DNA from 3 places in the Solibacillus daqui genome. Region 1 is predicted to be linked to each of the others. Evidence: predicted binding sites of a transcription regulator. Region 1 holds the regulator's gene; each other region holds the start of a gene.
What was found. Region 1 encodes LexA, which represses DNA repair genes until DNA is damaged. Its sites were predicted from a motif close to CGAACATATGTTCG; they were not measured.
Positions count from the first base shown of each region.

Region 1 (10,395 bases):
TCGTTCCATATATTCAATATAACGGCGGTGAACAGTCGCTTTACTGATTGGGATACCAAGACCCTTTAATGTCATGGCAATCTCAGCAAATGTTAGTCCTTTTTGACGCAATTGCACAATTTCTTCGATTGGTACTTCTTTTCGCTCTCGCCCTTCAATATTGCCTCGATTTTTTAAATTATTTTGGGGCATGTAACCATTTTCAACTGCACGGCGCATACCTCGACGTATTTTGGCATTGTGCATACGACGTTGATATTCTTCAACGATCGCTAAAATTTCAAGTAGCATCGTATCCATTTCATTTAATGCAATTGGGCCAGCATCATTTAATGTATAAACTGTCGCTTCATATTTTTGAATTAAATGAAGAACCGCCATTCGTGCATTACCTCGACCTAAACGGGTTTCATCTTGCACAAATAAAACCTTCACCTGATGGTCTTTCATAAAATCGAGCATATCTAATAAACCATCTCGGTCTACTTCATAGCCACTATGCTGATCTTTGTAAACGCTAAGCTCTGTATAACCTAACGATTTGGCATAGCTCGTTAATTCTTCCTGCTGGCGAACTAACGATGTTTCTTGCGTGTCTTTATCGGTGCTAACACGACAATATAATACTGCTTTAGTTTGATCCATCACTTCTCGCTACCTTAACTGTCTTTTCCTTAACTGTCTTTTCGTTCGTTGAATCGTTTTGATTTAAATTGGCAATATAGTATGAATCCTTCTCCACAGGTACTACTAATACTTGGCCGTATAATACCTTTTCATCTTGTAAGCCATTTTCTTCTTTTACAAAGTTAATCCAATCGTTCTTAGCCATTTTACCACGATATGTTTCTGCTAACGACCATAAAGTATCACCTTGTACGATTGTCACTTGTTCGTATTTTTCGATTTTCTCATCTTCAAAAATTAAAAATGTAAATAATAAAATAGAAAATGCTAATAACATTGATGTGAAGCTGTTTAATTTGAATTTTTTCATTGTAGAAACCCCTTTTAGAGAATGTATGTTCGTAATATTTGTCTTTATAGTAATACGAACATATGTTTTTGTCAACTCTTTTTCGAACCTATGTTTGCATTTTTGTTCGCATACTGATATAATGTATCTAAGAAAATAGCATTATAAAGAGGTGAGTTCGTTGACACAAAAAATTTCAAAAAGGCAGCAAGCTATTCTAACTTTTATTAAAGAGGAAGTTCGTGCTAAAGGTTACCCACCATCAGTTCGTGAAATTGGTGAGGCTGTTGGTTTAGCTTCTAGTTCAACTGTCCACGGGCATTTAGCTCGTTTAGAAAGTAAAGGGCTTATTCGTCGTGACCCTACAAAGCCACGTGCAATTGAGGTATTAGATCAAGAAGAGTTGACCATCCCAAAATCAGGTGTCATTCATGTTCCTTTAATCGGTAAAGTAACAGCTGGATTACCAATTTCAGCAATCGAAGACATCCAAGAATATTTCCCACTTCCTGATACGTACGGCACATCAGAAGACGAGTTGTTTATGCTTGAAATTATGGGTGAATCGATGATTGAAGCAGGTATTTTAGATGGGGACTATGTCATTGTCAAAAAAACAGCTACAGCCAATAACGGAGAAATTGTTGTGGCAATGACAGAGGAAGATGAAGCGACTGTCAAACGATTCTTCAAAGAAAAAACACATTTCAGACTACAACCTGAAAATAGTTCAATGGAGCCTATTCTTGTCAACCAAGTTTCGATATTAGGTAAAGTAGTAGGATTGTATCGTAACGTTCATTAACTTTAAAATCCCCCATCAACTACATGATGGAGGATTTTTTTATCCTTAATATTGAACAGCAGCTTCGATAAAGCTATTAAATAGTTTTTCTGAAGGTTGATCATTTTGTAGCCCTTCTGGATGCCATTGCACACCAATACAGTATGGATGCTCTGGATGTTCAATTCCTTCGATAACACCATCTTTCGCTTGGGCATTTATTAAAAATCCTGGCGCAACGATATCAACTGCTTGATGATGATAGGAATTTGTTAAAATCGTTTCTTGCCCGATAATTTCCTGTAATTTGGATGGGAACAATTCAACCGTATGCGTTAATTCATGACGCATAGACGCTTGAGTATGCTTCAAGACATTCTTTACTTGAGTATCTATATCTTGAAGTAACGTCCCCCCAAAAGCAACATTCATCACTTGTTCTCCTCGGCAAATTCCAAGCATAGGCATATTGCGTTCAAAAGCTTTTTTCGCAATTAGAATGTCACTTCGATCGCGTTCATCAATAACCGTTCCCAACTTATAATGCGGTTCTTGATCAAAAATGAGCGGGTTAACATCATATCCTCCAATTAATAATATAGCGCTTAAACCATTCAGTACCGTGTCGACTGTTTCTTCATCCATATATGGAACACAAACTGGGATACCCCCAGCGCGTTTAATCGCTTGAATATACGAATTGTTTATTTCCATTTTCCCTTCGACTGGATGCATCGTTAATCCAATAATTGGTTTCATCGCTTTCCTCCAACAACAGTCGTTTTACATTCCTCAACAAAACTTTTAAATAATCGTTGTGCATGAGTATTACCAAGTGGAGCCAATTCTTCTGGATGCCACTGCACTGAAATACAATACGGATGATCCTCGTGTTCAATTGCCTCAATTATGCCATCCTTTGCAATTCCCGATAAAACAAGCCCTTCTCCTAGCTTTCCAACGGATTGATGATGAAACGTATTTACGCGGAACATATCCTCTTCAAAAATAGCTTTCATTTTTGGTGTTAGCACTTCAACATTATGTGCCAACGCTCCACGCTTTGATTGCTGCTTATGACCAATTGCACTTTCGAATTGGGTTGGAATGTCTTGAATAATCGTCCCACCAAAAAAGACATTCATAATTTGCATACCACGGCATACACCTAAAATCGGCATACCTCGTTCAAATGCGCGCTTCATAAACAATAAATCACTATCATCACGCTTCCGTACAACGCGACCTATATTTTGATGTGGTTCCTCACCAAATAGTTCTGGGTCAATATCTTCTCCACCAATTAAAATAATGCCATCCACACGATCAAGAAGTGCATCCACATGCTCCTCTGACGCATTAGGCAAACAAATGGGGATTCCACCTGCTATTTCCACCGAATCTAAATAGGCATTATTAATATCCAATTTTTTATCAATATCATACATTGTTAAGCCAATAACTGGTTTCATCTCACTATCCCCTTAGAAATATAATTATAATTCAAACTATTCAAATTATAATACTATATCACTATGAAATACTAGTATCTTAAAAGTAGATGATGAGACATATTTTTAAGCACAACTTTAGAAAAAACAAAAAATCACCCAATATTTTATAGTTGGGTGATTTTTTTGATTATTTTTTTGCTAATAGCTCCATAAAATACCCTTGAATTTCTCTCCAATTGTGGACGCGTTTATAGCCATCTTCGGCCGCGTTATACGGCATTGAGTAAAGCAATCCCGTACCACTAAAGGCTTCTAGTTGTCGTGGGCTATCATCGATTAAAAAGTCCGTATGTATTACGGCTTTATTGCCACAGAATACGATGTTTTGCGTTTTTATAAATGGCAAATGTTCCATTAACCAATCATACTTCGCATTAAATGAACCCGGCACATCCATTGCAGCAGTGGCAATATAAATTTCAAAATGTTCTTGTAGCCCTTTTATGACCTCAATACAATCTGGATCTAGTACTGCTAAATCACGGAAAAAATCTGGCTCATTTAATAGCGCAAAAAATTTCTTAGCATCTTCTTGTGATAAATCACGTTGTGTTGTTAATAAAAATTCGTCTTTTGTAAAATTAGCTCCGAAATTTTTATTATAAGTGTCGCATAATTTTGAATAAAAATCCGCTAACACTTGGTCCATATCAATCGCAATACTCGGTTTCATCATATGCCTCCTCAAACATTCCCTATTATTAGTTTATACAAAGCATTCACAAAAAAACAAGCGTAAGCCTTAGCAGCGAACATATTTACGCTTAAAGCCGATTCGGTCCTTTTCTATTTGCTTTTCAATTTCTAATGCAGCATGTAAAATGCCTGGTTTCTTACCTTCACGTTGCATTTCAACAGGGCCAATTTCATGTGAGATTTTTAATGCTTCCTCATGGAGTGGTTTAAACGAAACGCCAACTGTCATGACAAAGTTATTCATTGATGCTTGTGTTCTCGGCGGCGCATCGTGAATCTCTTTCTTTACTTTCTCAAGCATGCCCTGAATTTTCTGAACTTCAAAATATTCATCTTTACGATTTCCTAATAGCCAACAATAACAACTCCAACCAGCTGACATTTTCAATTCATTGCCACTTGCAATCCATTTATCACTTACTTGCTGGGCAATATCCGATTCTGCAAGTGTTACCGCCACAATATAATCTGAAATCATGTAAAAATAAGCACCATCAATCCAGCGGTCATAATCTTCCTCAGTCATCGCTTTTGGATCTGCAATTACCCCTGCAAAATACATCGCATCATAATTGCCCGATGCATATAACTGTTCAGCTAACTGTTGGTCAATTTTAATTTGCTTTTTATATGGCTTCATCGACCCTGTTGTTACACCGAATACAGGCTCCACAGCTCCATTACCCATATATATCTTTTTGGTACGCTCTTTCCCGAGTGCCTCTAATTCTTGCATCATCGTTTGAAATCCCATCTATAGTCCTCCATTCTGCTTATCTACTTAAATAATGACATCTTATTTTAATACAATAATCTATTTTTTCCATTCTGTCATTTTCATTACGTTTACAAAAGTTAAATCCAAATACCGGTAAATATCTCACAGTTAAAATAAAGACTTTATCTCAATTGATATGCATTCAAGATTGTCCAAACTTTTAATTTTGAATGCTCTCATATTTTATATTCTTAAAACTTTTTAAGGATAACGAGCTAACATTTTCTCATACTACCTTTATAACTAAGTAAGGATGTGATCAATTTGGTCAAAACAAAATTCGCAAACCTAGGACCTGAGCAGCTTAATGAATTAAAAAGTCTTGAAGAAAAATTAGGTGTAACTTTACTTGCATACGACCACTTCGCGACTGAGGAACAATCCGAAGAAGAAAATAATTCGAATACAATAAATCCTTCGTAAAATTAGAATGTCAACACAAAATATTGTACTGATTTTGAAGCGATCATTTCTTGCCACTTATCTGAGTGATTGCTTAGATTTTTTTATGGTTTTAATTAGTCGACATGTTTAGAAAGTATAGCATCTTGTTTAATTGTTAATAGTAATAATGGTGTAATAACACCAAATAACTACGATGGAGGGATTTTTTATGAACAACATTCGTGAAGGTTTAATCCCAGCTATTTTAGGTTCTGCTGTTACTGTGACTGGAATTGCACTAAAGCAAAAAAATGGTCCTAATAACATGATTGCACACACTGTATTTGGATTCGGTTTAGCCCATATCTTGTTGGGTGCAATTGACCTTGTAGAACATCGTCGTTAGTAATTGAAGAGCACAATTTTGTGCTCTTCATTTATTTCCAATCATATTAGTAAGAAGAAAGTAAGGTGTGCAAAAATCCCTAAAGGTTTTACAGGCAGTGTTACGGTTGATATCATAGACCGCGTTTATTACGTATTACACTTTAATAATAGGCTTTGTTAAATAGTATTGTTGTTTTTCAGGCAAAAAATATGGGAACGTCTGATTTGGACGTTCCCGTTCTTATTCCGTTATAGCACCCGTTAATGAAATAGGTAATTTATTTATTATAATCTTACCAGTGTACTTGAAGTTTATTACCATTTGGGTCATAAAAGTGGAAAAAGGCATGACCATTATCTTCTTTTATATCCTCGACCTTAACTTGATTATCAATTAAGTATTGATGAAATTTAGATAATTCTGGACTTGTAAAGCCAATGCTAAATTCTTGTTCATTATCAATTGTAAAATGTGCAAATGTTTCATCTTCGGTAGGAACTAAGATAAGTAAGAAAGGTCCTTCATTTACTTTTAAAATTGCAAGTTCCTCAGTATTGTTTAGTAACTTGAGACCTAATACATCTCTATACCATTGTACCGACAGTTCTAAATCTTTTACAGGAATTCTAATATAATGTACTTGTTCAATAAATGATTTACTCATAGCCTTCTCTCCTTTATTTAATCCGGTATATCAAATAGTTCCCTTTCTAAATACCTTTTTCCTTCCGATTATTGAATTAACCTGCCCCTTTATAATTGGAACCAGTTCAAATAATGGTCTAGATATTTAGTCGCTACACCAGTTTATGAGAAAAAACAAAAATAGCACTCTAATGAAGGTACTCATATAAAGTAGCTTTTCATTGTATAGTCAAGTATAATTATATCGACATAATTAATATTATTAGTATTTCAAATGAATATAGTTACTTAAAGCAACAAGAGAGAGTCTTTATATACATTTTAAAAGTGGGGAATTTTATTTTGACTGAGAAGTACTTTAAAATAATCGGATTACTTGTTTATGGCTTAATTCTAAGTGGGATAATCGGTTCTATTTCTTCTGTTTTTTTAATTTTAGTTAATGGGTTGACAGATTTTTTATGGACTGACATATCCAATAATTTAAAAACACCCTTCATCTATACATTATTTTTATGTATTTTTGGTGGTATTTTAGTAGGTTTTAGCAGGTATAAGTGGGGAAATCTTCCTAAAACAGCTAATGATTCTATATTTGAATTAAAAACAACTCAAAGAATTGACTATTCTTATGTATGGCTCAATTTTTTAATTGCTTTTTTTATTTTAATCTTCGGTGCAAGTGTAGGTCCCGCAGCAGCCATATTAAGTTCTGTTATTGCGTTATCGGTATGGCAGGGGGATAAAATGCGTTACTTTTATTTTTCCTACAACGAATGGAAAAAGGAATCATGGTTAATTAGACTGAAAAAATTAGCATTACCTCATAACTACCTTATTTCCTATGATCCTGATCGGGCTCCTAAAGAGAAAAAGCTGCTTTTACTTAAAAAATTATTATATATGGTATTTATCGTTAACGGTATGGTTGCCTTTATGTTTTTAATAAAAATATCAGACCAACCCCCTTTTGTGACAAAATTAGGGGAAACTAATTGGGGTTTGGATGAATTGATTCTTTTTATTCCTTTAATTTTGTTTGGTATTTTATTTAGTAAACTATATGAACTAATGGAAAGAACAATGAGTAAAGTCTTCTCTAAAATGAACAATAAAATTATTCTAAGTGCTGTTATCGGTGGAATTGGTATTGGTTTGATGTCTTTAATTGCTCCTAATCTACTTTTTTCCGGCCAACTTTCTATGCAAGCTTTGCCTAGTTTAGTACCGACACTTTCGATTGCTACATTAATTTTGGCTTCTGTTTTAAAACTGGTTTTAATGGAGTTTTGTTTAAAATCAGGTTGGGTTGGTGGAAATGTTTTACCAGTAATATTCGCTTCCATATTACAAGGCTACGCTATCGCGACGCTGTTTCCACAACTAGATATGCTTTTTATCGTAGCTGTTATAGGTAGTAGTGCTTCGATCTCTATTTTAAAGACACCTTTACTAGTAGGACTGTCTCTAATGCTATTTTTCCCGAAAGAGTTAGCCCCGGTTATATTAATCATTGTGGTTATATTTATTGGGTTAAGTAAAATGAGTAATAAACTTCCACAAAAAATAACTGCTTCATTTTAGTTAGAGACGCTGGGTAGTTAGATATTTGTGGAATAAAGAGATTTAAAATAATCAATAATTTTTTAAAAAATAGTTATTAAAAATAAAAGAAAGCTGTCATTTTGATTAATCTAAATATGACATAGCAGAGCTTATATCAATTCTCCCTAAAAAATCTATATGTAAAATAAAAATGCACACAACTAAAATTGAATTTAGTAATGTGCATTTTTTTAAATGTGAAACATTATATATAAGCCATTCATAGAAGATTATGAATTTGTGGGCAATTTGTGGGCAAACTGAAAAATGCTTTGTGGGCAAATATTATTCATAAATTTATTCATATTTACTTCAAATAAAATATGGTTATTAACGCTCTTTTATATTCGTGACCAACTTATATCTTATTTAACCTTAACAGCCGTTGTATAATATATACTGCTACCTTCTACATCTATCTTTGGCACTTCTAATCACCTCGAAATTAGCAAAAGACCAAGATAGCTATCTTGGTCCATAAACATCCATCAAGCGTGATAAAACTACACGCTCTTGTATTACTCTTATAAAACGCAAAGTAAAGCTAATGATTATTGTCCTGATTATCATTGTGGTTATCATTTTGGTTATCATTTTGATCTTCTTGTTGTTCAGAAGGTTCTTCAGTTGGATCAGGCTCCTGTTCATCATTAGCTGTTCCACACCCATACAATAATCCTGTAGAAAGTATTACTGCAAACGCACCAGTTATTACCTTTTTCATGTATTCACCTCATTTTCAAGGAAATTTTCTTCACCTTTATTATTGTCTTAACTATTATTGCGTATACGTATTTTTAAAGGGAAAGCACGAGTTAAATAAAAAGAAGAGTAGGCAACAAAATAACCCAATAAAACAAATCCATTTACCACGCCATAGATTCAATTCTACTAACAGTTTTTGATGATATGCTTTAACAATAGTCTGCTGTAGTTCGTCCCATTCCCAATCCGTTTTTTCTTTCGGGTACTCGTTACCTATGCTATTTTGCCACTCTTTTATCTGATACAAATGCTCAGGTATCATCATGCCAGTTTGCTAATCAGTGATGTTTAAATACAGAAATGCTCCTCCTATCATTGTGCCCTTAAATAACAAGAACATTCGTTCTCATCTTTTCGTATTATAGAACAATTGCTCTCATTTAAAAATGTGGAATTTTATGTTAAATTGGAATTAAAGAATACACGTAAAAAAGCCCGTTAACTAATTACAGTCCCTAGATTTATACGGATTTACAGGGTTAAGGCAAATATTGCATCCAAACACCGCTTTGGGAACTAATGTTATACTTAAAAGTGTTTCGTGATAATAAATTCGTTTAATTCATAAAGTCATTTGAAATTACTATGTATTAAGATGTTCTGTAAACAGATTGTTGTATAAGTTAAGTTAAAGTTGAAAAATGTGGGAGGTGGCAGCATTGCAAAGTAAACAGAGTATGGGGTTGCTTTCTTTTATTAGTCTAATAGTTGGACTTATTTTCCTAGGTGTCTATATTACTACGGGAAATTCGTTTATTGATGACAATATAACAATGCTACTCGGATTTACCTTTCTAATTCTCTCTTTTGTTTTATCCTTGTTCAGCAAAAAGGACAAATTAGGAAGGGTATCGCTATACGTTTTCCCAATACTTGTAGTTATTTATTTATTGTTTTTCGGAGTTATGTCTTTATTTTGGAATACACCATAAGAGTGCAACTAAAGGGCGCGATTGTTGAATACGCTTAACTTTTCTTCTTTAACTAATGGAGGATTTAATGCAACAGGAACTAATAATGTATACAAAATAAATACAAATAACGTTGCCAAATAAGACTTTGGTAGCCTCTATATTCCTTATTATAAAATATAGTAAAATCAGCTTAATTATAAAGGTTGGGTGAGCTAAATGAGGATATTATTAGAAATACTACGAGTTATGTTTATTTTTCTAATTTTAATGGCGATTTTAGGCACTTTTTTTGAAAACTTATACTTAAATATTGGCAATGGTGCTGAAAAAAATAGTTGGATAAGCTTAATCGCTATTATTATTCTCATTTTTGTATTGTATCGAAATAAATTTCAATTTAGTGGATGGTATGAGGGTGAAGGTAAAGAAAAATTGCCAAGAAAAGTTTCTCAAATATTAATTACAAGTTCAATTATTTTAATATTGATACCACCAATTATTGCTCAATTAAATTGATTCTAAGTACAAAAAACGAAAAATTATTATTACAACTTTATACAAAATAACGTTCCCAAAATAAAAGTTTAGGCGCACATTAAAAAGTCACGAATGTTGTTAAATCAACGTTTCGTGACTTTCATAATGAACATTGTTTATACATCATTTTATACAAATAGCATAAAGTGTGGATACAGCAATGTTTTCACTCGCTGGGCTTGTTCTTCACTTTGTATAAAATCGTGTATATTGTTGACTTGAAATAAAGATTGATTAAAACACAGCTATAAATGATGATTCTTATAGAAAATCATAGCCCCAATTTTTAACAAAGATTGATCATTTCGGAAACCGAATATTCAAGTAAAGCTCCCGTTAGCACAATAATGATTAACTAATCCAAGTCCTTTTCACATCTTTGGATTTCCATTTATTATCTTTATAATAG
Region 1 covers NZ_CP114887.1:2,625,649-2,636,043, forward strand. Annotated here, with positions in the region: gene O7776_RS12800 (YneB family resolvase-like protein) at 1-645, opposite strand, end outside; gene yneA (cell division suppressor protein YneA) at 632-997, opposite strand; gene lexA (transcriptional repressor LexA) at 1,158-1,781, shown strand; gene O7776_RS12815 (gamma-glutamyl-gamma-aminobutyrate hydrolase family protein) at 1,827-2,519, opposite strand; gene O7776_RS12820 (gamma-glutamyl-gamma-aminobutyrate hydrolase family protein) at 2,516-3,232, opposite strand; gene O7776_RS12825 (5' nucleotidase, NT5C type) at 3,402-3,947, opposite strand; gene O7776_RS12830 (DNA alkylation repair protein) at 4,017-4,724, opposite strand; gene O7776_RS12835 (hypothetical protein) at 5,013-5,171, shown strand; gene O7776_RS12840 (asparagine synthase) at 5,362-5,538, shown strand; gene O7776_RS12845 (VOC family protein) at 5,813-6,184, opposite strand; gene O7776_RS12850 (chloride channel protein) at 6,508-7,749, shown strand; gene O7776_RS12855 (hypothetical protein) at 8,315-8,494, opposite strand; gene O7776_RS20375 (YolD-like family protein) at 8,549-8,800, opposite strand; gene O7776_RS12860 (hypothetical protein) at 9,195-9,467, shown strand; gene O7776_RS12865 (hypothetical protein) at 9,666-9,965, shown strand; gene O7776_RS12870 (peptide ABC transporter substrate-binding protein) at 10,338-10,395, opposite strand, start outside.

Region 2 (10,395 bases), 130 kb from region 1:
AATGCGTTGTCTGCTAGAATTTCAACTCGTGTACCTTGAGAGAAGTCAATGCCTAAGTTTAGCTTGAACACGCCAAGAATGACGATTCCGACTACAAGAATAATCGTTGAGAGTGCATAGAACTTTTTACGGTTATGCACGAAATCAATCTTATCGAATTTCGTTGTTAAATCTAATGAAGTAATGCCTTCTTCTAGGTTATGCTGTTGAGATTTGCGAATACCAAACCAAACTGGGTTATTAAAGTAGCCACTATTTACAAGTAAACCTTGTAGCATACGTGAACCCCATACCGCTGTTACGAATGATAATAATATCGAAATGATTAATGTTGTTGCGAAACCTTTAACAGAGCTTGTACCAAAGTAGAATAATACTACCGCAGCAAGCAATGTTGTTAATTGTGCATCAATGATCGCGGATAAAGATTGCTTTGAACCTAATTTAAAGGCATCTTTTACAGAATGACCAACACGTAATTCTTCGCGAACACGCTCTGCCGTTAAAATATTGGCATCGACCGCCATACCAATACCTAAAACAATTGCTGCAATACCTGGCAATGTTAATACCGCATTGATTCCGTTAAATACGATTAATACTAAGTAAGTGAATACAGTTAATGTAATAATCGAAATGAACCCTGGTAAGCGGTAGTACAGTAACATAAAAATAAAAATTATGATGACACCAACAATACCTGCTAATACTGTATCATTTAATGCATCTTCACCGAACTGTGCTCCAACAGAAGTTGAATATTTTTCAGTTAATTTAACTGGTAATGAACCAGAGTTTAATATCGAAGCAAAATGTTTTGTTTCATCAACAGTGAAGTTCCCTGAAATCATGACATCTGTTGTATTTAATACTTGTGTTACAGAAGCTGCAGATTCAAACTTTTGTTCTTCTACTGGCTTTTGAATTTCAGCAGCATATGAATCTACGCCTTCTTCAAAGTCTAACCAAACGACTAATAAGTTATTTGGCGCACCCATACTCATAACTTTTTGTGTTACTTCAGCAAATTTCGATGCATCTTTTAATGTTAATGTAACGATTGGACGGTTTTGATCGTCGAATGATGCATTTGCACCACCCTCTTTTAAATCTGTCCCATCGAGTAAGATGTTGTCATTCACATCACGGAACGTTAAATTGGCCGTACTAGATAATAACTCACGTGCAGACGATTGGTCTTCTAAACCAGCAAGCTGTACGCGAATACGGTTTTCTCCTTCGATCTGAATGCTTGGCTCACTAACACCGAACATGTTAATACGATTATTCAGTGCTGTTGTTGTATCAGCAAGCACCTTTTGTGTAATCTCTTGCCCCTCAACTAATGATTCCACTTCATAAAGAACTTCGAATCCACCTTGAAGGTCTAAGCCGAGCCTTACATCGTTTAATACTTTCTGTACCGTTGTGCCCATCCCTGTGAATAGCAGCGCTACAACAAGAACAAACGTAATTATACGGTTTGCTAATTTCATTAAAAAATCCTCCTCAATGTCGTACAAAAAAGTACGAACAAAAAACGTCTAACTGCGTTCCACAAACTATGTACTAATGGCTATTCATGTACTTTTTGCTTTTCAAATATAATATATCTACAAATTGAAAAGCGCAACACTATCATTATGAAACAGCTTGTGGAAACTGTCAAATTATTACTAGATATTTCGAATTACTTTTCCCTAAATTATGATGACCTATTTCTTTGAATCAAATAATTCATCTAGTTCATCCTTTGACATCATTGTTTCAACATTACTTTGCTTTAAATCTTTTATTTGAATATAGTTCAACAATTCAGAAGCACTTACACCTAAAATTCCTGAAGCGAGTTCATGAAGCCTTAAACTTTGAACGTCTTTCTTACGCCATACCTTATCGATGCAATAGCGCCACACATCTTGCTCTGTAATGGAATCATAGCCAAAGTAATGAATTTCCTCAACTTTGTTTTTCAAAATTTCTTGAACTTGTTCAAAAAGTTGTGAAAACGGAATTTGCATAGCAATCACTCCTACTGTAGGTTTTAACTTAATTTTATGGAGCATACGTTAATTGTATATGAATTCGAAAGGAGAGAGCAGAAGGTAATTGGGCTCATTTTTAAAAGGAACATTATTTTTAATGTTCGTCATCTTTATTTCTAAACTTTTTGGATTTCTTTACCGCATGCAATTTATGCGTATAGCAGGTGAAGAAGTTGTGGGGCTCTATATGACCTCATACCCAACATTCATTTTCTTTATTTCACTTATTCAACTAGGGATTCCGATTGCTGTGTCAAAGCTTATTGCGCAATATGATGCCACACGTAAAAACGATCAAATTTCAGCTGTCATGTCAACTGCTATTAAACTATCTGTCATTTCAATCATTATATTTACACCAATTGCCCTACTAAGTACCCCATTGATTGCAAAAACATTATTACATAATGAAAATTTAATCTTCACACTCTATATTAGCGTCTTTACGATACCACTAGTTATCATATCAAGTCTCATAAAAGCTTACTTACAAGGCTTAGCTAAAATTGCACCTACTGCTTGGGCACAACTCCTTGAACAAGCTGTTCGCATTGGACTCATCATGGCTGTTTTGCCGTATTTTGTTTCTACGTCCCCTGCCAAAACTGCGGCGGCAGCAATGGCGATTACGGCGATTGGTGAAATCTTTTCGTTGCTATTTTTGAGCTACTTTTACATTCGTGCCAAACGAAAACAAGCTACATCTAAAAAAGCGAAGACTTCTTTCACGAAACCGATTATGCAAATTGCTTTACCATCTGCGGGTAGCAAATTATTTGGCACATTTACGTGGTTTTTAGAGCCGATTGTTTTTTTAAAAGCGTTGACCGTTGCTGGCCTAACTGCGGGTGCAGCGACTACACTGTATGGGGTGATTTCTGGTGTACATATCCCATTATTATTATTCCCTGCGTTCATCCCAAGTGCGTTATCAATTATTCTCGTCCCAGCTGTTAGTAGCGCCTTAGCACGCAATGATTTGCCCTTGCTCACGAAGCGGGTCAGCCATTCACTAAGACTGAGTTCGTTAGTTGGCTGCATTGCTGCTACCTTGTTTTTCATACATGGAGACGAATTGGTCACGCTTTTGTTCCATTTAGAAGAAAATCGAGGCTATATGAAAATTTTAGCACCTATTTTTTATTTTTATTATATTCAAAGTCCACTTCATGCCATTTTACAGGCAATGGACGAGGCACAAGCTGCAATGATGAATTCGATTTATGGTGGCATCGGCAAACTGTTTTTATTATTTTTCCTTGCGTCTCAGCCGGAAATCCAAGAATTTGGTGCTATCATTGCCATAGGTTTTGGTGTTTTAATAACGTCCTTTTTACACATCGCGTCTATTAAACAACAACCAAAAATCCGTGTTGGTTTTCGATTTTTTGTGTTGCCCTATAGTGTATTTATCGTTACAGCTGCCGTACTCCCTACCTATACACAGCACTTTCCTTTCACTATACAAATCATAATAACACTTACAGTTACCATTTTATTATTAGTACTCACGAAGCAAATTCGCATTCAAGACATTTTATACATTCGTACGATCTTTTCGCGCACGTAATTGGACAAACCACTTCCCATTGTCATAGCTACAATAAAAAATATCTCGAATATTAGTATAGCCTTGTACCATCAGCTCATGCTCTAACCATTCCAAATCTCTATCAATAATTTTTAAATGCCGCATATCCACATAGCCATCAAGCACAAGTGGTAAAATTATCGGGTCTTGATCCTTAAGATAAATTGACAATTTTCCAGACTGCTCTAAAAACGCAAAGGCCACATCTTGTACAGAGCTAACACCTTGCTCTCTTAATTGTTGTAGCAAATCATCTAAATTATAGCGCTGTTTTCTCATTTCGATTTCACATAACCAGCCATCGCGAATGATCATTGTAGGATCACCCTCTATAAAATCACGTAATTTTTTATTTTTTAAAATAAACCAAGAATTCACATATTGTATGATAAATAATACACCAATTGGTAATATATCCTTCCCTAAATCATGATTTAGATCATCTAAAGCAAGTGCAGCAACCTCTGCCATTAAAACAAAAATCGCTAAATCTACAATGCTCAATTCGCCAACTTCTCGTTTGCCCATTAAACGAAATACAACAAGTAAAATAATATATAAAAGTATTGTCCGAATACTAATTAGTAAATAATCATTCATATGATCACCTCGTAATTAGCATGAACAAAAATAGAAAATTCATACAAAAAGGCTTGTGGAAGATGCATTCCACAAGCCTTTTATCATTACACAGATTCTACACGACCAATTGCTTGGCGTTCGAATTTTAAACGTGTATTTCCATCAACTAATAAGTATACAGTAGTATCTTCAATTGCGTCGACTTCACCATGTAACCCACCAACTGTAACGACTTTATCGCCACGTTTTAAGTTAGTCTGCATTTGTGTCGTTGCTTTTTGACGTTTTTGTGCTGGTCGAATTAAAATGAACCACATCGCAATGAACATTATGATAATTGGTAAAAATTGATATAAACCTTCCATTCTCAAATTGCCCCCCTTCTATATCTCATTTTCATAGTATAGTATAAAATTACGCTATTTTGCGCATAAAAACTCTAAAATTTCTTAAAAAAATTAAAAACTGCTAATTTCTACTAAAATTCTATCAGATTATTAGAAGTTTTTTGCATTTGGCTTATTATAACCATACTTCTCAAAAAATTCCTCTTTGAAATCACCAAGACGGTCTTCACGAATCGCCTCACGAACTTGCTCCATTGTTTTGATTAAAAAGCGTAAGTTGTGGTATGAAGTTAAGCGTAAACCAAACGTTTCTTCCGTACGCATTAAGTGACGAACATATGCACGTGTATAGTTTTTACAAGTATAACAATCACAAGTTTCATCGATTGGTGTAAAGTCTTTTGCATACTTTGCGTTTTTAATAACCATACGACCTTCAGAAGTCATTAATGTACCGTTACGAGCAATACGTGTTGGTAAAACGCAGTCAAACATATCAATTCCGCGAATCGCACCATCAATTAGTGAGTCAGGAGAGCCTACGCCCATTAGGTAACGTGGTTTGTCTGCTGGCATCATTGGTGCAGTGAAGTCTAATACTTTGTTCATAATATCTTTTGGTTCACCAACCGACAAACCACCGATTGCATAACCAGGGAAGTCTAATTCAACCAATGCTTCTGCTGATTTACGACGTAATTCCTCGTATTCGCCACCTTGAATAATACCGAATAACCCTTGCTCGTCTGGACGCTGGTGCGCTTCTTTACAACGCTTTGCCCAACGAGTCGTACGGTCTACAGATGCTTCCATATATTCGTATGTTGCTGGGAATGGTGGACACTCGTCAAATGCCATCATAATATCTGAACCTAAATCGTTTTGGATTTCCATTGCTTTTTCTGGTGATAAGAATAATTTATCGCCATTTAAGTGGTTGCGGAAATGTACGCCCTCTTCTTCGATTTTACGGAACTTTGATAAAGAGAAAACTTGGAAGCCGCCTGAATCTGTTAAAATCGGGCGATCCCAGTTCATGAATTTGTGTAATCCACCTGCTTCTTTCACGATGTCATTTCCTGGACGTAACCATAAATGATACGTGTTTGAAAGGATGATACCTGCATTCATTTCTTTTAATTCTTCTGGACTCATTGCTTTAACAGTAGCCTGTGTTCCTACTGGCATAAATGTCGGTGTTTCAAATGAGCCATGTGGAGTATGCACAATTCCTAAACGTGCTCCTGTTTGCGCACATGTCTTTATTAACTCATATCGAATGGGTGGTTGCTTTTTTGTTTCTGTCATATATATTTCCTCGCTTTTCTAAAGTATCAACACTACTTCGAATCAATTTCGCCTCGGCGTAATTGCGTCCAGATTTTTTTTGAGTTTACTCAAAAAGTTTCCTTTAAAAAATCTGTGACATCTACCAGAGGCTTATCATCATTCAGCGGGTGTCCCAGACAACCGCTGAATGATGATAAAACACCTACCACTTGTTGTAGTAGGTGCACACAGATATTTATTGTATAGAGATTTAAAGGTAATTGCAAATTACTTCTTCGGGCGAATAAACATCGCATCGCCAAAACTGAAGAAGCGATATTTTTCGTCTACTGCTTTTTCATATGCATTCATTATTGTTTCTTTTGAAGCTAATGCACTTACAAGCATCACAAGTGTTGATTTTGGTAAATGGAAGTTTGTAATAAGTCCATCAATCGCTTTATAGTCGAAGCCTGGGAAAATGAAAATGTTTGTCCAGCCTTGTGAAGCCACGATTTTACCGTTATTATCACGCGCTACCGTCTCCAGCGTACGTGTTGAAGTTGTACCTACAGAAATGACTTTACCACCTGCATCTTTTACACCTTGAATCGTTGCCGCTGCTTCTTCTGAAACACTGTAAAATTCTGAGTGCATGTCGTGCTCTTCGATTGAGTCAACACTTACAGGGCGGAAAGTTCCTAAACCTACGTGTAATGTAATAAATACAACTTTTACACCTTTTGCTTTTATCGCTTCCAATAAGTCTTCCGTAAAGTGAAGGCCTGCTGTTGGTGCTGCTGCTGAACCACGCTCTTTCGCGAATACGGTTTGGTAGCGATCTTGGTCATCTAATTTTTCGCGAATATATGGTGGTAAAGGCATTTCACCTAATTGATCTAAAATTTCATAGAAAATACCGTCGTACTTAAAATTGAACGTTCGGCCACCATGATCTAGCTCACCAGTACAAGTTGCTGTTAATAAACCGTTACCGAAAGTCACAACTGTGCCAACTTTTACTCGCTTGGCAGGTTTGACTAGTGTTTCCCACTCATCGTCTTTTGTTTGCTTTAATAAGAGCAGCTCGATGTGTGCCCCTGTGCCTTCTTTTTCCCCCATTAATCGAGCAGGTAAGACACGTGTATCATTTAATACAAGACAGTCCCCTTCGTTTAGCTCTTCTAAAATATGCCCGAATTTATGGTGCTCAAGTGCTAATGAATCCGGATTTACAACCATTAATCGGCTCGCAGTACGGTCTAATAATGGTGTTTGGGCAATTAATTCTTCTGGTAAATGAAAATCAAAATCTTCTACTCTCACGTTTAAAACTTCCTTCTTATTCTTTTTGTGCTGGCGGGTAGCCAAAATGTTCGTAGCAAATCATCGTAGCAATTCGGCCTCTCGGTGTACGCTGAATAAAGCCAATTTGAAGTAAATACGGCTCATATACATCTTCAATCGTAATGCGCTCCTCACCAATTGACGCCGCTAGTGCATCTAAACCAACTGGACCACCACCAAAGCGCTCAATCATCGACTGCATTAATTTATGGTCAATATGATCTAACCCGCGCGGATCGACTTGTAATAATTCTAACGCTTGCTGTGCTAGTTGTTCTGAAACAATACCATTCGCTAACACTTGCGCATAGTCACGCACACGCTTTAGTAAACGATTGGCAATACGTGGTGTCCCACGAGAACGACGCGCAATTTCAAAAGCCGCCTGTTCATTTAGCTCAACACCAAATAACTCACCTGATCGAATGACAATTTGTGCAAGTGCTTCCTCATCATAATATTCTAAGCGTGCTAACACCCCAAAACGATCACGTAATGGTGCAGATAACGCACCTGCACGTGTTGTCGCTCCTACTAATGTAAATGGGGGTAAATCCAAACGAATCGAACGTGCTTCAGGTCCTTTACCGACAACAATATCTAGACAAAAGTCTTCCATTGCCGAGTACAATACTTCTTCAATTGCACGTGGCAGACGGTGAATTTCATCGATAAATAATACATCGCCTGCTTCAAGTGAGCTTAATATCGCAGCTAAATCACCTGGACGTTCAATCGCAGGACCACTTGTCATTTTTACATTTACCGCCATTTCATTAGCTATAACTACTGCCAATGTTGTTTTCCCTAAACCTGGTGGACCATAAAGGAGAACGTGGTCAAGACTTTCTTGGCGTAGCTTTGCGGCTTTGATAAAGATTTTTAAATTGTCCTTTACTTTATCTTGGCCTATGTATTGCGCCAAGCGTTGTGGCCTTAACGAAAGCTCAAATTGCTGTTCAGCTTCGGTCGCTTGTCCAGAAAGTACGCGGTCTGACAAAGTTCTCACTCCTTTTTATTTCAATTTTAATAATAATTTTAATGCCTGTTTAATATAGGCATCTGTCGTTGTTAAGCTATCATCTTCTTCAAGCTGAGGTTTAATTTTATCGAGTTCTTTTTCTGAATAGCCAAGCGCGACTAATGCAAGCATTGCTTCTTCTAGCTCATGTTTATTTGGATTGACACCAAACAACGGTAGCTCATCTTCGGCACTTGGTAATACATCAGCATCAAGTAGCATATCAAGCTTGCCTTTTAAATCTAAAATCATTTGACGCGCTGTTTTCTTACCGACCCCTGGGAAACGCACTAAAAAAGCTTCATCTTCCATTTCGATAGCTTGAATCACTGATGTTGGATTACCGCTTGCTAAAATAGCTAAAGCACCTTTTGGACCAATGCCTGACACTTGAATGAGTTTTTTAAATAATTCACGTTGCTCTAAACTATGGAAACCGTATAAATTTTGTGCATCTTCACGCACTTGCATCGATACGAAAATTTGCTGATCACTTGCTGATGTTCGAAAAGCATAAGGATTTGGCGTATAAAGTAACCAGCCTACCCCTTGTTGTTCTAACACGATATACTCTGGTGTAATACGTGTCACTTGTCCTTTTAAATAATCATACATCGTTCATCCCTCACATTTCTTGCTTCATTATAGCATAGTTTGATTGGAACTTACGAACATACGTTGCATTAATCAAAACAAAGAGGCTGCCTATTAGACAGCCTTTCTAAGTGTAACATATTCTACATCATCATTGTTTGAATCGTACTTTTTAACGATGCTTTATATTTGAGCCAATCCCGGACAATCGATTGGATAAATGGATAGCATGAAAGCTTCTGTCGTTCGTTTAATTTCAAATAAAACAAACTTTCTCTCAGTATTTCATTGGGGAAATTTAAATATTGTAATTTATGATGGGCTGTTTGTAAGTACGGGTGCGTTTTCATGAGTTTTTTTAAATTATAGTTTGTTTGAGGTAGCACGCGATGCATCCATAATATCAACTCATCCGATGCTTCCCCAAGAGTTGCCAAATCAAAATCAATTATTTTTACCTCATTCGCTGTGACCATGAAGTTATGATGAACGACATCCCCATGCAGTATCGTAATTGCTTCCTGATTTTTTTGAATTTGTTCAATTGCATTTAATGCTGCTAAAGCTTCATTTACAATAATGTCATAATTATCACGGAGCAAGCTTTTTAAAGCCTCTTGTTGCATAACAAAACGGTCAAATCTCCGTTGCCATTTTTGTAGGAGATGGTAGTTTGGCAATTCTTCTCGAGACCAATTGATTTTATTTGATGTGTTGTGTAATGTTTCGAGTGCTTGTAGCGCTTGTATTTGATGCGCTCTTTTTTCATAGTTTACACTCGTACCATCAATCCATTTTTGCTTTAAAATATGGCCACTTTCATTTTGCTCAAGTGGCACATGGTATGGAAAATCAATATTTTCTAGCTCTTGATGAACATATTTCACTTTTTGTGCAAGCCCTATATCTTCATAATATTTCATAAAAAAACGGCCGTTTGGTGAATCCCATTGCCAACAATTATCTTTAATCACTTTCGACATGATTTATTTTGAGATGGCATTTGATGCATCGGGTGCATTTGTTGCATCTGTGGCATCATAAATGTGGGATGCGGCATCATTTGTGGATGGTGACAAGGATTCGGGTTACACATCATCTGATGAATTTCATCATAATAATGGCGTAATTGTTGATCTTGATCAGAGCAGTCACAATCTTTTGTCGGGGACTCTTCATGAATAATTGGAAGCATATTCATGGACTCTTCCATCGGCATACGGTGACAATGCGGACATTGGTGCATTGGCATCATTTCCGGCATCATTTCCGGCATCATTTGCGGCATCATCTGTGGCATCATCTGTGGCATCATCTGTGGCATCATCTGTGGCATACAATGATGTGGCATCATTTGCGGCATACAATGATGTGGCATCGTTTGCGGCATACAATGATGTGGCATCATTTGCGGCATACAATGATGTGGCATCATCATCGGCTGCTCGATATAAATCGGCTGCTGTGGTTGAGGTGGTTGCTGAATAAAAATAGGCTGCGGGTGTATCATTTGTGGCATTGGTTGTGGTTGCGGTATTGGTTGTGGCATTGGCTGCGGTTGTGGTGCAGTTACGTTTTGCTCAATCGATGGTTGGACAT
Region 2 covers NZ_CP114887.1:2,759,585-2,769,979, forward strand. Annotated here, with positions in the region: gene secDF (protein translocase subunit SecDF) at 1-1,496, opposite strand, end outside; gene O7776_RS13540 (post-transcriptional regulator) at 1,716-2,021, opposite strand; gene O7776_RS13545 (putative polysaccharide biosynthesis protein) at 2,110-3,615, shown strand; gene O7776_RS13550 (DUF421 domain-containing protein) at 3,583-4,236, opposite strand; gene yajC (preprotein translocase subunit YajC) at 4,323-4,583, opposite strand; gene tgt (tRNA guanosine(34) transglycosylase Tgt) at 4,716-5,873, opposite strand; gene queA (tRNA preQ1(34) S-adenosylmethionine ribosyltransferase-isomerase QueA) at 6,123-7,160, opposite strand; gene ruvB (Holliday junction branch migration DNA helicase RuvB) at 7,177-8,181, opposite strand; gene ruvA (Holliday junction branch migration protein RuvA) at 8,197-8,817, opposite strand; gene O7776_RS13580 (aminoglycoside phosphotransferase family protein) at 8,940-9,719, opposite strand; gene O7776_RS13585 (LysM peptidoglycan-binding domain-containing protein) at 9,767-10,395, opposite strand, start outside.
Region 2: ruvA (Holliday junction branch migration protein RuvA) is a predicted target of LexA. The motif match lies at 8,871-8,884, and genes of this name have one in related genera.

Region 3 (10,395 bases), 490 kb from region 1:
GCCTCTCATTTCTGTTTACGCTGGAAATGAGGGGCTTTTTGATTTATATAAAATGAAGAAAATTAGGGGGAACAAGAGATGCCAATTAATATTCCGAAAAGTTTGCCTGCTGGCGAGCTTTTAAGACAAGAGAAAATTTTCGTGATGGAAGAGGACCGTGCGAAAACACAACAAATCCGACCATTAAATATTTTGGTGTTTAACTTAATGCCTGAAAAAGAGAAAACGGAGCTACAGTTATTACGTTTACTAGGGAATACGCCACTTCAAGTGGATGTTACATTTTTAAATACGGCTACCTATGAATCGAAAAATGTGTCAAAATCGCATTTGGATACATTTTATCAAACATTTGATGAAATTAAGCACCGTCGCTATGATGGTTTAATCATCACAGGTGCGCCGGTTGAAAAGATGGAATTTGAAGAAGTTGGCTATTGGCAAGAGATTACGAAGGTAATGGATTGGGCAGAGAAAAATGCAACATCGATTATGTACATCTGTTGGGGCGCACAAGCAGCGTTATACCATCACTTTGGCATTGGTAAGTTTGAACTTCCGAAAAAATGTTCGGGCGTTTATTCGCATGTTATAACCGATTTAACAGTTGATTTAGTGCGAGGTTTTAGTGATGAATATGTAGCACCGCATTCACGACATACGACTGTGTCTATTGATGAAGTAAGAGCGCATCCTGATTTACGCTTACTTAGCTATTCAGATGATGCTGGGGTATTTATTGCGCAATCGAAAAATAATAAACATATTATGATTACAGGGCATCTTGAATATGATGCAACGACGCTATCTGACGAATTTTTCCGCGATATTGCAAAGGATCCAGAAAATACGGAAGTTCCGGTTAATTACTTCCCAAATAATGACCCACAACAAGCACCTAAAAATGTTTGGCGTGCACACTCGCATTTATTATTTTACAATTGGTTAAATTACTACGTTTACCAAGAAACACCGTATGATTGGCATTTTGTAGATGAGCAAATTGAGTTTCACATTTAACTTGCTTCAGCATTCATCCTTTATTAAGCGGGTTCAAACTTTGGCTGAATAGATGAACTTATGCTAAGTGCGCCGCATCGTGCGGCAAAGCCTAAGTGGCCAACATCGTGTTGGCCCAAAGCCTCTGGCAGATGTCACTGATTTTTTGAGGGATTTTTCGAGCAAGCTCAAAAAAATCTGGACGCACTTACACCGAGGCGTAAGTGATATATCTAATTCGCAGCTCAGACGAATTGAAATGTACGCAAGATGGGTACATACTCATTCAATTCGTTTGAGTGCGATTTTAATTATTCGCTTATTTTACCGCAACCCAAGCGCGGTCTCGTTCGATTTGTAAGCTTATTTCACGACCGAAAAACTCGCTTAAAACTGGTTCGATTAAAATTTGCTCACGCATACCAGCAGCGACGTCTTTTCCATCTTTCATCAATAAAACATGATTAAAGCATGGCAATATTTCTTCTACATGATGTGTTACATAGATGAGTGTTGGGCAGTTGTCACGACGTGCGATTTGTTCGATAGTTTGTAGTAGATTTTCTCGTTCAATGATATCTAAGCCACCACAAGGTTCATCTAAAATTAGGATTTCAGGATCGGAAATAATTGCGCGTGAAATCTGAACCCGTTGACGTTCGCCTTGTGATAAATATTCGAATGTTTTATTCGCCAAGTGATCACAGTTAAAATGCTTCATAATCCGCACTGCTTCTTCAATTTCCGCTTCACTAACTTCCTCAAATAAGCGTAATGCACCAAATTTGCCGCTTAAAACAATTTCAATGGCATTATCCTGCCAGTTTAAATTATCAATCATTGCATTGCTGACCCAACCAATTCGACGACGTAGCTTTGGGATATATGTCTCCCCGTAGGTTTCGCCTAACACTTGAACTTTTCCTTCGTTTGGCCATATGTAGCCATTAATGACCTTTAATAAAGTCGTTTTGCCAGAGCCATTTAAGCCTAAAATTGCCCAATGCTGATTTTTTTCGACATGCCAATTCAATTGATGTAAAATACGCTTTTCATTACGGTAAAGTTCTATGTTTTCGATATGTATCATATGAATACACCTCCAATTTAACTATGCACCTTTTTGATTGAAACGAAAAGTATTTTTTGAATTTTCTAGTTAATTATGGAGATGATGGTAATCATTAAGGAAAAAGAAAAAGGCTAGCATGAATTTAGTGATACACCGCATTCAAGCTAGCCAATTAAATATATATTAGCGCTAATTTTAAGGAATCATTTACACATCAAGTTAACTATAATCAATCCCTTAACTCATTATAAAACAGCACTTTCCATACCAGAAGCACGGAAAAATAGTTTTTCATTTAATCGTAATGCCCATTGAACAACTGGCCCTAAACCAAATGCCATAAAGACGGTACCTACACCAACAGGACCACCTAATAAAAAACCAATAACTGCAACTGTAACTTCCATCGTTGTTCGCGCACGGTTAACAGTCCAACCGAAGCGACGGACAAGCAATAACATCAATGTGTCACGTGGGCCAATCCCTAAATTTGCAACCATATACATCCCACAACCAAAGCCTAAAAGAACAATGCCAATGACAAATGCTAATGTTTGTTCAAATAGATTATGTAGATCGGGTAGTGTGTATAAAAAGATATCGACAAAAATCCCTGCTAAAAACATATCTAAATATGTTCCGATTTTCGGTAAACGTTTAGTAAAAATTGCATCAATCGCTAAAATGGTTAGGCCTATAATAATCGACCATGTTCCTACGGTTAAGCCTAAGTTCTTCTGTAAGCCAATGTGAAGCACGTCCCAAGAGCCAACGCCTAGAATTTGCCCCTTAATTGTTAATGCGATGCCAAGTGATAAAATAATAATGCCGGTAATAAAAAATACGCAGCGCCAATAAAAACCCTGTTTTACATTCAATTGTAATCCCTCATTGTTCATAAAATTCGACTTGTTTATTATAACGAGTCAAAATGCCAAAACAGGGATTACAATATATTTGAAAAATTTAAACTATTTTTCGTAGGTATAACTTAGTTCATCAGTATTCGTATCAACATTTACAATTAAATGATGCGCATTGAAAAACCATTCATCTGCCTTTTCAATATAAAAATGAATGCTGTCTACCACAGTTTCAACACCAATTTCATGTGGTTGTTCGCGATTCATACCAAGTGAAAACCCCTCGTGAAATGGAGAAGAGCCTCCGTATCGTGCATAAAAGCGAATATAATCTCCAGATTCTGCTTCCATTTCTTGCTTGAACCAACCGATTGCTTCTTTTGATAGTTTAATTTCCATGTGATTCACCTCAAAATTCTTTTTGGCGTAAAACTTCCAGTGCACATTCATTATAACGATAAAAAAAGCATGCTGAAAGTTTTTTCACTTCCAGCACGCAATATCAATTACGCCTCGGCGTAATTGCATCCAGATTTTTTCAAGCTCGGGCCACAGGACGTGGGTCAGTCAGCCGTTGTCACACGATGTGGCGTCCTTAGCCTAAGTACCTCTATTCAGCTGGGGTTTGATCCCCACTGAAGCAAGTTAAAAGCCTTTAATTTTTGGTTCTGTACCATTTATGATTCGTTTAATGTTCTCACGATGGCGGTAGAAAATAAAACTAGCCAAAAATGAGATTAAAATAAATAAGGCAAAGTTACCCGTTACAATCCAGTAAATAGTAACATAAATCATCGCAGCCGTTGCGGTAATCATTGAAGTTAAGCTTACCATTTTTGTTGTTTTTAATGAGATTAAAAATACAGCTAATAACACTAAAAATAAGGGTAAGTTATAGCCCAAAATAACACCTGCACTTGTTGCGACTGCTTTACCGCCACGGAACTTTGCGAAAATAGGGAACATATGGCCCGCTACTGCGATAATCCCTAAAGTAAGAGGATGCACCGTGCTATCTGCGAATATTGGTAATAGTGGCAATAGAACAGCAGCTGTCCCTTTTAAAATATCAATCAGCATGACAGCAATACCAGGTTTTTTACCTAATACGCGAAATGTATTTGTCGTTCCTAAGTTACCACTGCCTTGCTGGCGAATGTCTGTTTTGTAAAAAATTTTTCCGATCCATAAAGCCGATGGAATCGAACCGATTAAATAAGCACAAATAATAATAAAAGCGTTAAACAAGAGTTGTGCTCCTTTCGAAATTCAGAATTATTAGTTGGTACTAATAGTATGTAATGAATATTTTACACCGTTTTCAATTAGAAGAAAAGAAGAAATAAAAAATGGATATGAGAGATAATATGTATACGGCTAAAACATTCAGTGAAAAAATAAATATGCAATTGATAATATAACGTATTGAAAAGTAATACAACATTTTTTATTTATCTATGTCAATTTACCGAATCCAATGAAATTTACAGGAAAATAGTTACATTTAGAGAAAAAGTATTAGAGGATATGCTTTTAAAGGGACATTTTTGATGATACAATTAGTCTTTGCAAAGACTAAAAAACCGCTCCAAACATTGACAGAGTGCGATTTTGGCGGTACGATTAGATAGAAATAGAACGTTTGTTTGTATTTTTGGAGGGGATTACATTTGGTAAAAAACCAAACGGGTGTTTCTTATAATGAAGATGCCATTCAAGTATTAGAAGGTTTAGAAGCCGTACGAAAACGACCAGGGATGTATATTGGTTCAACTGATAGCCGAGGTCTTCACCACTTAGTTTATGAAATTGTAGATAATGCTGTGGATGAAGCACTTGCAGGATTTGGGAATCATATCATCGTGAAAATTCATGAAGATAATAGTATTAGTGTACGTGATCACGGTCGCGGAATGCCTACTGGGATGCATAAAATGGGTAAGCCGACGCCTGAAATTATTTTCACCGTGCTTCATGCCGGTGGTAAATTTGGTCAAGGAGGCTATAAAACAAGTGGCGGGTTACACGGTGTGGGTTCATCGGTCGTAAATGCCCTGTCTACGTTTTTAGAAGTAACGATTCATCGTGATGGACAAATATATAAACAACGTTTCGAAAACGGTGGAAAGCCTGCTACTTCGTTAGATATTATCGGAAAAACAAAAGAAAACGGTACATTAGTTCATTTCTTACCAGACCCAACGATTTTTTCAGTAACGAAATATAATTACGATACATTAGCAGAGCGTTTACGTGAGTCTGCATTTTTATTAAAAGGCTTAAAAATTGAGCTTATTGATGAGCGCGGTGAAGGTAAGCACGAGATTTTCCATTACGAAAGCGGTATCGAGGCATTCGTCACGTATTTAAACGAAGAAAAAGATGTATTGCATCCAGTCAAATATGTTGAAGGTGATTTGCAAGAAATAGAGGTTGAATTTGCGTTCCAGTTTAACGATGGTTATTCTGAAACGATTTTGTCATTCGTAAATAACGTACGTACGCGTGATGGAGGTACCCATGAAACAGGTGCTAAAGCAGCTATGACACGTGTATTTAACGATTATGCACGAAAAATAGGCTTGCTAAAAGAAAAAGATAAAAACCTAGAAGGCGCTGATATTCGCGAAGGCTTAACTGCGATTGTTTCCGTTCGAATACCCGAGCACTTATTACAATTCGAAGGGCAAACGAAAGGTAAGCTAGGTACTTCCGAAGCGCGATCAGCCGTGGATACCGTTGTTTCTGAAAAGCTTATGTATGTACTGGAAGAAAACGCTGAATTATCATCTTCTCTTGTTCGTAAAGCAATCCGTGCACAACAAGTTCGTGAAGCAGCGCGTAAAGCACGTGATGATGCACGTAACGGCAAAAAGAAAAAATCGAGCACGTTATTGTCAGGGAAATTAACGCCTGCACAATCAAAAAATGCAGCGAAAAACGAGCTCTATTTAGTAGAGGGTGACTCTGCCGGTGGTTCGGCAAAGCAAGGGCGTGACCGTACGTTCCAAGCGATTTTACCACTGCGCGGAAAAGTTATTAACACGGAAAAAGCAAAGCTCCAAGACATTATGAAAAACGAAGAGATTTCGACGATTATTCATACAATCGGTGCTGGTGTTGGTGCTGATTTTACAGTAGAAGATGCGGCATATGACAAAGTCGTGATTATGACCGATGCCGATACGGATGGTGCGCATATCCAAGTGTTACTATTAACATTCTTCTATCGTTACATGCGACCATTAATCGAGGCCGGCAAAGTATATATCGCGTTACCACCTCTTTATAAAGTGTCAAAAGGCTCTGGTAAAAAGCAAGAACTTGAATATGCTTGGACTGAAAATGAACTAGATGCAGCGATAAAAAAAATCGGTAAAGGCTATGTCATCCAACGCTATAAAGGTCTTGGTGAAATGAACGCTGACCAATTATGGGACACAACGATGAATCCAGAAACTCGTACGTTAATTCGTGTAAAAATCGAAGACGGAGCACGTGCAGAACGCCGTGTGACAACGTTAATGGGTGATAAGGTAGAGCCGCGCCGTAAATGGATTGAAACAAATGTCAACTTCGGCATGGAAGAGGATGCAAGCATTTTAGAAAATGAATTCATCCAGCATGAGGAGGTTAGTGACAAATGAGCTCTGTAGAAAAATTTCAAGATTTACCATTAGAAGAAGTCATGGGTGACCGTTTTGGTCGCTATTCAAAATATATTATCCAAGACCGTGCGTTACCAGATACACGTGACGGATTAAAACCAGTTCAACGCCGCATATTATTTGCAATGTTTAACGAAGGCAACACGAATGACAAGCCGTTCCGTAAATCAGCAAAAACAGTTGGTAACGTAATCGGTAACTACCATCCACACGGAGATTCGTCTGTATATGATGCGATGGTGCGTATGAGTCAGGACTGGAAAAGTCGTCATATGTTAGTCGAAATGCACGGTAATAACGGCTCGGTTGATGGAGACCCACCAGCTGCAATGCGTTATACGGAAGCCCGTTTATCATCTATTGCTAGCGAGCTATTACGTGATTTAAACAAGGATACAGTTGATTTTGTTCCAAACTTCGATGATCAGGACATGGAGCCAACTGTATTACCATCACGTTTCCCTAATCTATTAGTAAACGGGGCAACAGGGATTTCAGCTGGTTACGCGACGGATATTCCACCACATAACTTAGAAGAAGCACTGGATGCGGTGCTAATGCGTTTAGATAATAAAAACTGTACGGTTGACGAGCTGATGACTGTTATTAAAGGGCCAGATTTCCCGACAGGCGGGATTATTCAGGGGCTTGACGGGATTAAAAAAGCATACGAAACAGGTAAAGGCAAAATTATTGTGCGCTCTCGTACTGAAATTGAACAGTTAAAGGGCAATAAAGAGCAAATCGTCATTACCGAAATTCCGTTTGAAGTGAATAAAGCAAATATGATTCGTAAGATGGACGAGTTACGTGTTAGTGACCGCCGTTTAGATGGCATTTCTGAAATTCGAGATGAATCAGACCGAGAAGGACTACGTATTGTTATTGAATTGAAAAAAGACGTACAAGCACAGGGAATTCTCCATTTCTTATTAAAATCAACGGACTTACAAGTATCGTACAACTTTAATATGATTGCAATCCATAATCGCCGTCCAATGATGATGACATTACCGTTGATGCTTGATGCCTACATCGACCACCAAAAAGAAATCGTACGCCGTCGTACAGCATTTGATTTAAAACGTGCTAAGGACCGTTTACATATTGTCGAAGGGTTAATGAAGGCATTATCGATTTTAGATCAAGTCATTGAAACCATTCGTGCGTCAAAAGACAAACGCGATGCCAAAAATAATATTATCGACAAATTTGGTTTTACAGAAGTGCAAGCTGAAGCGATTGTGAGTTTACAACTGTACCGCTTAACTAATACCGATATTACACAGCTCGAAGAAGAGCAAGACGAACTGAACAAGCAAATTGTGAAGTTTACTGCGATTTTAGAGGATGAGAAGAAATTGATTCGTGTTATTAAAACGGAGCTTGCCGACATTAAAAAACGCTTTGCTTCACCACGTCGTTCTATAATTGAAGCTGAAATTGAAGAAATTAAAGTAACACGAGATGTATTAGTACCAAGTGAAGAAGTTGTTGTAACGGTAACAAAAGATGGCTATGTCAAACGTACAAGCCTGCGCTCACATAACGCGTCAAATGGTAAAGATTTTGCAATGAAGGAATCTGATTATCTCTTATACGAAGCGCATTCCAATACGCAGCATCACTTACTGCTATTTACAAATCGAGGCAATTATATTTATCAGCCGGTGCATGAATTACCGGATATTCGTTGGAAAGATTTAGGCCAGCACATTTCAAGTATTGTGCCGCTCGAGCAAAACGAAGAAATCATTGAAGTCATTGGCATTGAGACGTTTGAACAAAAAGATATTTACGTCTTTACGGCAACTAAAGATGGTCAAATTAAGCGTTCAGCGCTAGCAGATTACGTTGTAACTCGTTATTCGAAGCCAATTAAGACAATGAACCTAAAAGGCGATGACGAGATGATTTTCGCCCAACTTGTGACGGAAAATGAAGAAGTATTATTATCTACGAATACAAGCTATACTATTCGCTTCCCGATGAATGATTTACCTGTTACTGGTGTAAGAACTGCCGGTGTGAAAGGGATGGTTATTAAAGAAGGCGAACAGTTGGCTGGTGTAGTTATTTTAAACCCTGAGCAAGATCAAGAGTTAATCATTGTGACGCAGCGCGGTGCTGTTAAGCGTATGCTTGTTGGAGAAATTGAATTAGGCAACCGTGCGAAACGCGGCGTGGTGATTTTAAAAGAGTTAAAAACAAATCCACATCGCATTTACACAATTTTAGTTGTCAACTTTAGAAATACGATTACAATCGAAACAGAAAAAGGTGTACAAGAGTCCATTGCTGTGACGAATTTAACGCGTGCTGACCGTTACTCAAATGGTTCGTTACGTATTGATACTGATGGTGACGGTGCCATTATCCGCGCATTTGTGGAGAAAATGGAGTAACATATAAATTTAATAAAGTTGAAGAACTTTTAAAATGTCGCTATGCTATTCGATGGCTATGACCTAAAAATTGATAAAGCAAACAATCACTGATATATCAACGATTGTTTGCTTTTCTTTTGCCTCCAATTCTCCGCAAGTAAAGAATTTTCTTATACACTTAAGTAAGTGGTGATCAATTTACCTCTTAAGGCATTATTTCGGATCAGAACCAATATATCAAATGGGGATTATTCTCTACTACTGAATACAATTATGTGTTATTTTGACAAAGTATACATTCATTACTAAACCTTCCAAATCGAAATACATAAAAAATTTTAAAAAAATTTAAGCCAAATTACCTTCCCGTTTGTCTAATAGATGTACAACCAAAACGAAAGGAGGAATTAAGATGAAACTTGAACGTTTAGTAAAGAAAGCACAAAAAGGAAATGATAAAGCTTACTTAATGCTTTTCCAGCAATACGAAGCAGATATTTATCGAATGGCTTATGTTTATGTAAAAAATAAAGAAGATGCATTAGATCTTGTACAAGAAGTGGCCTATCATTCTTTTAAGAAAATCAGTACATTGGAAAAGCCAGAATATATCAAGACATGGCTTATGAAAATTACGATTAATTGTGCATTGAACTTAATCAATAAAAATAAAAAGGTAATCCCACTAAATGTAGACTTTGAAGTGTTTACAGGGTCAGAAGATAAAGATATTGCACTTACATTGTCTTTACATAAGTTGATTGATACTTTGAAAGAGGATGAGAAGAGCGTCATTTTACTAAAATATTACGATGATCGTACATTAAAGGAAATTTCAGAGATATTAGATATCCCACTTGGAACTGCAAAGTCAGTGTTATACCGCGCTTTAGATAAACTTCGCCAAAATTTAAAGGAGGTAGATAATTATGCATAACCATCTTAAGGGAGAGTTATCAAAAATCGAAATCCCATTGGAGATTCATGAAAGAAGTAAACAGGGCATTACGAAAGCAAAATCTGAAATGAGTGGCAAAATGAATCGTTTTTTTAAAAAACGATTGGCTATAGCGGTAATTTCGGCTTGTTTAATGGTTCCAACCGGTGTATTTGCTTATCAAGCGTTATTGGCCGATGATTTATATGGTTCGTTTGATAATCTCAAAAAACATGTAGCAAGTGTAACTATGGAGGGCTACTTATTATTTGACGCAAAACTGAATCAAGCAAAAGGTGATCTAAGTAAAGAAGAATTTAAGCAATTTAAAGAGTTATTAAATGTATTTACAAGTGCAAAACTTGAATATGGTGATAACAATGGAAATATAGATTATTCTCAAGTCCCTACAGAATCATTTGAAAAAATTAAAGTAGCTATGTACGAAATTCAAGCATACTTTGATAAA
Region 3 covers NZ_CP114887.1:2,137,822-2,148,216, reverse strand. Annotated here, with positions in the region: gene metA (homoserine O-acetyltransferase MetA) at 79-1,020, shown strand; gene O7776_RS10355 (ABC transporter ATP-binding protein) at 1,319-2,089, opposite strand; gene O7776_RS10350 (YczE/YyaS/YitT family protein) at 2,317-2,970, opposite strand; gene O7776_RS10345 (HesB/YadR/YfhF family protein) at 3,043-3,333, opposite strand; gene plsY (glycerol-3-phosphate 1-O-acyltransferase PlsY) at 3,580-4,182, opposite strand; gene parE (DNA topoisomerase IV subunit B) at 4,605-6,581, shown strand; gene parC (DNA topoisomerase IV subunit A) at 6,578-9,007, shown strand; gene O7776_RS10325 (sigma-70 family RNA polymerase sigma factor) at 9,402-9,926, shown strand; gene O7776_RS10320 (DUF3600 domain-containing protein) at 9,919-10,395, shown strand, end outside.
Region 3: parE (DNA topoisomerase IV subunit B) is a predicted target of LexA. The motif match lies at 4,570-4,583, and genes of this name have one in related genera.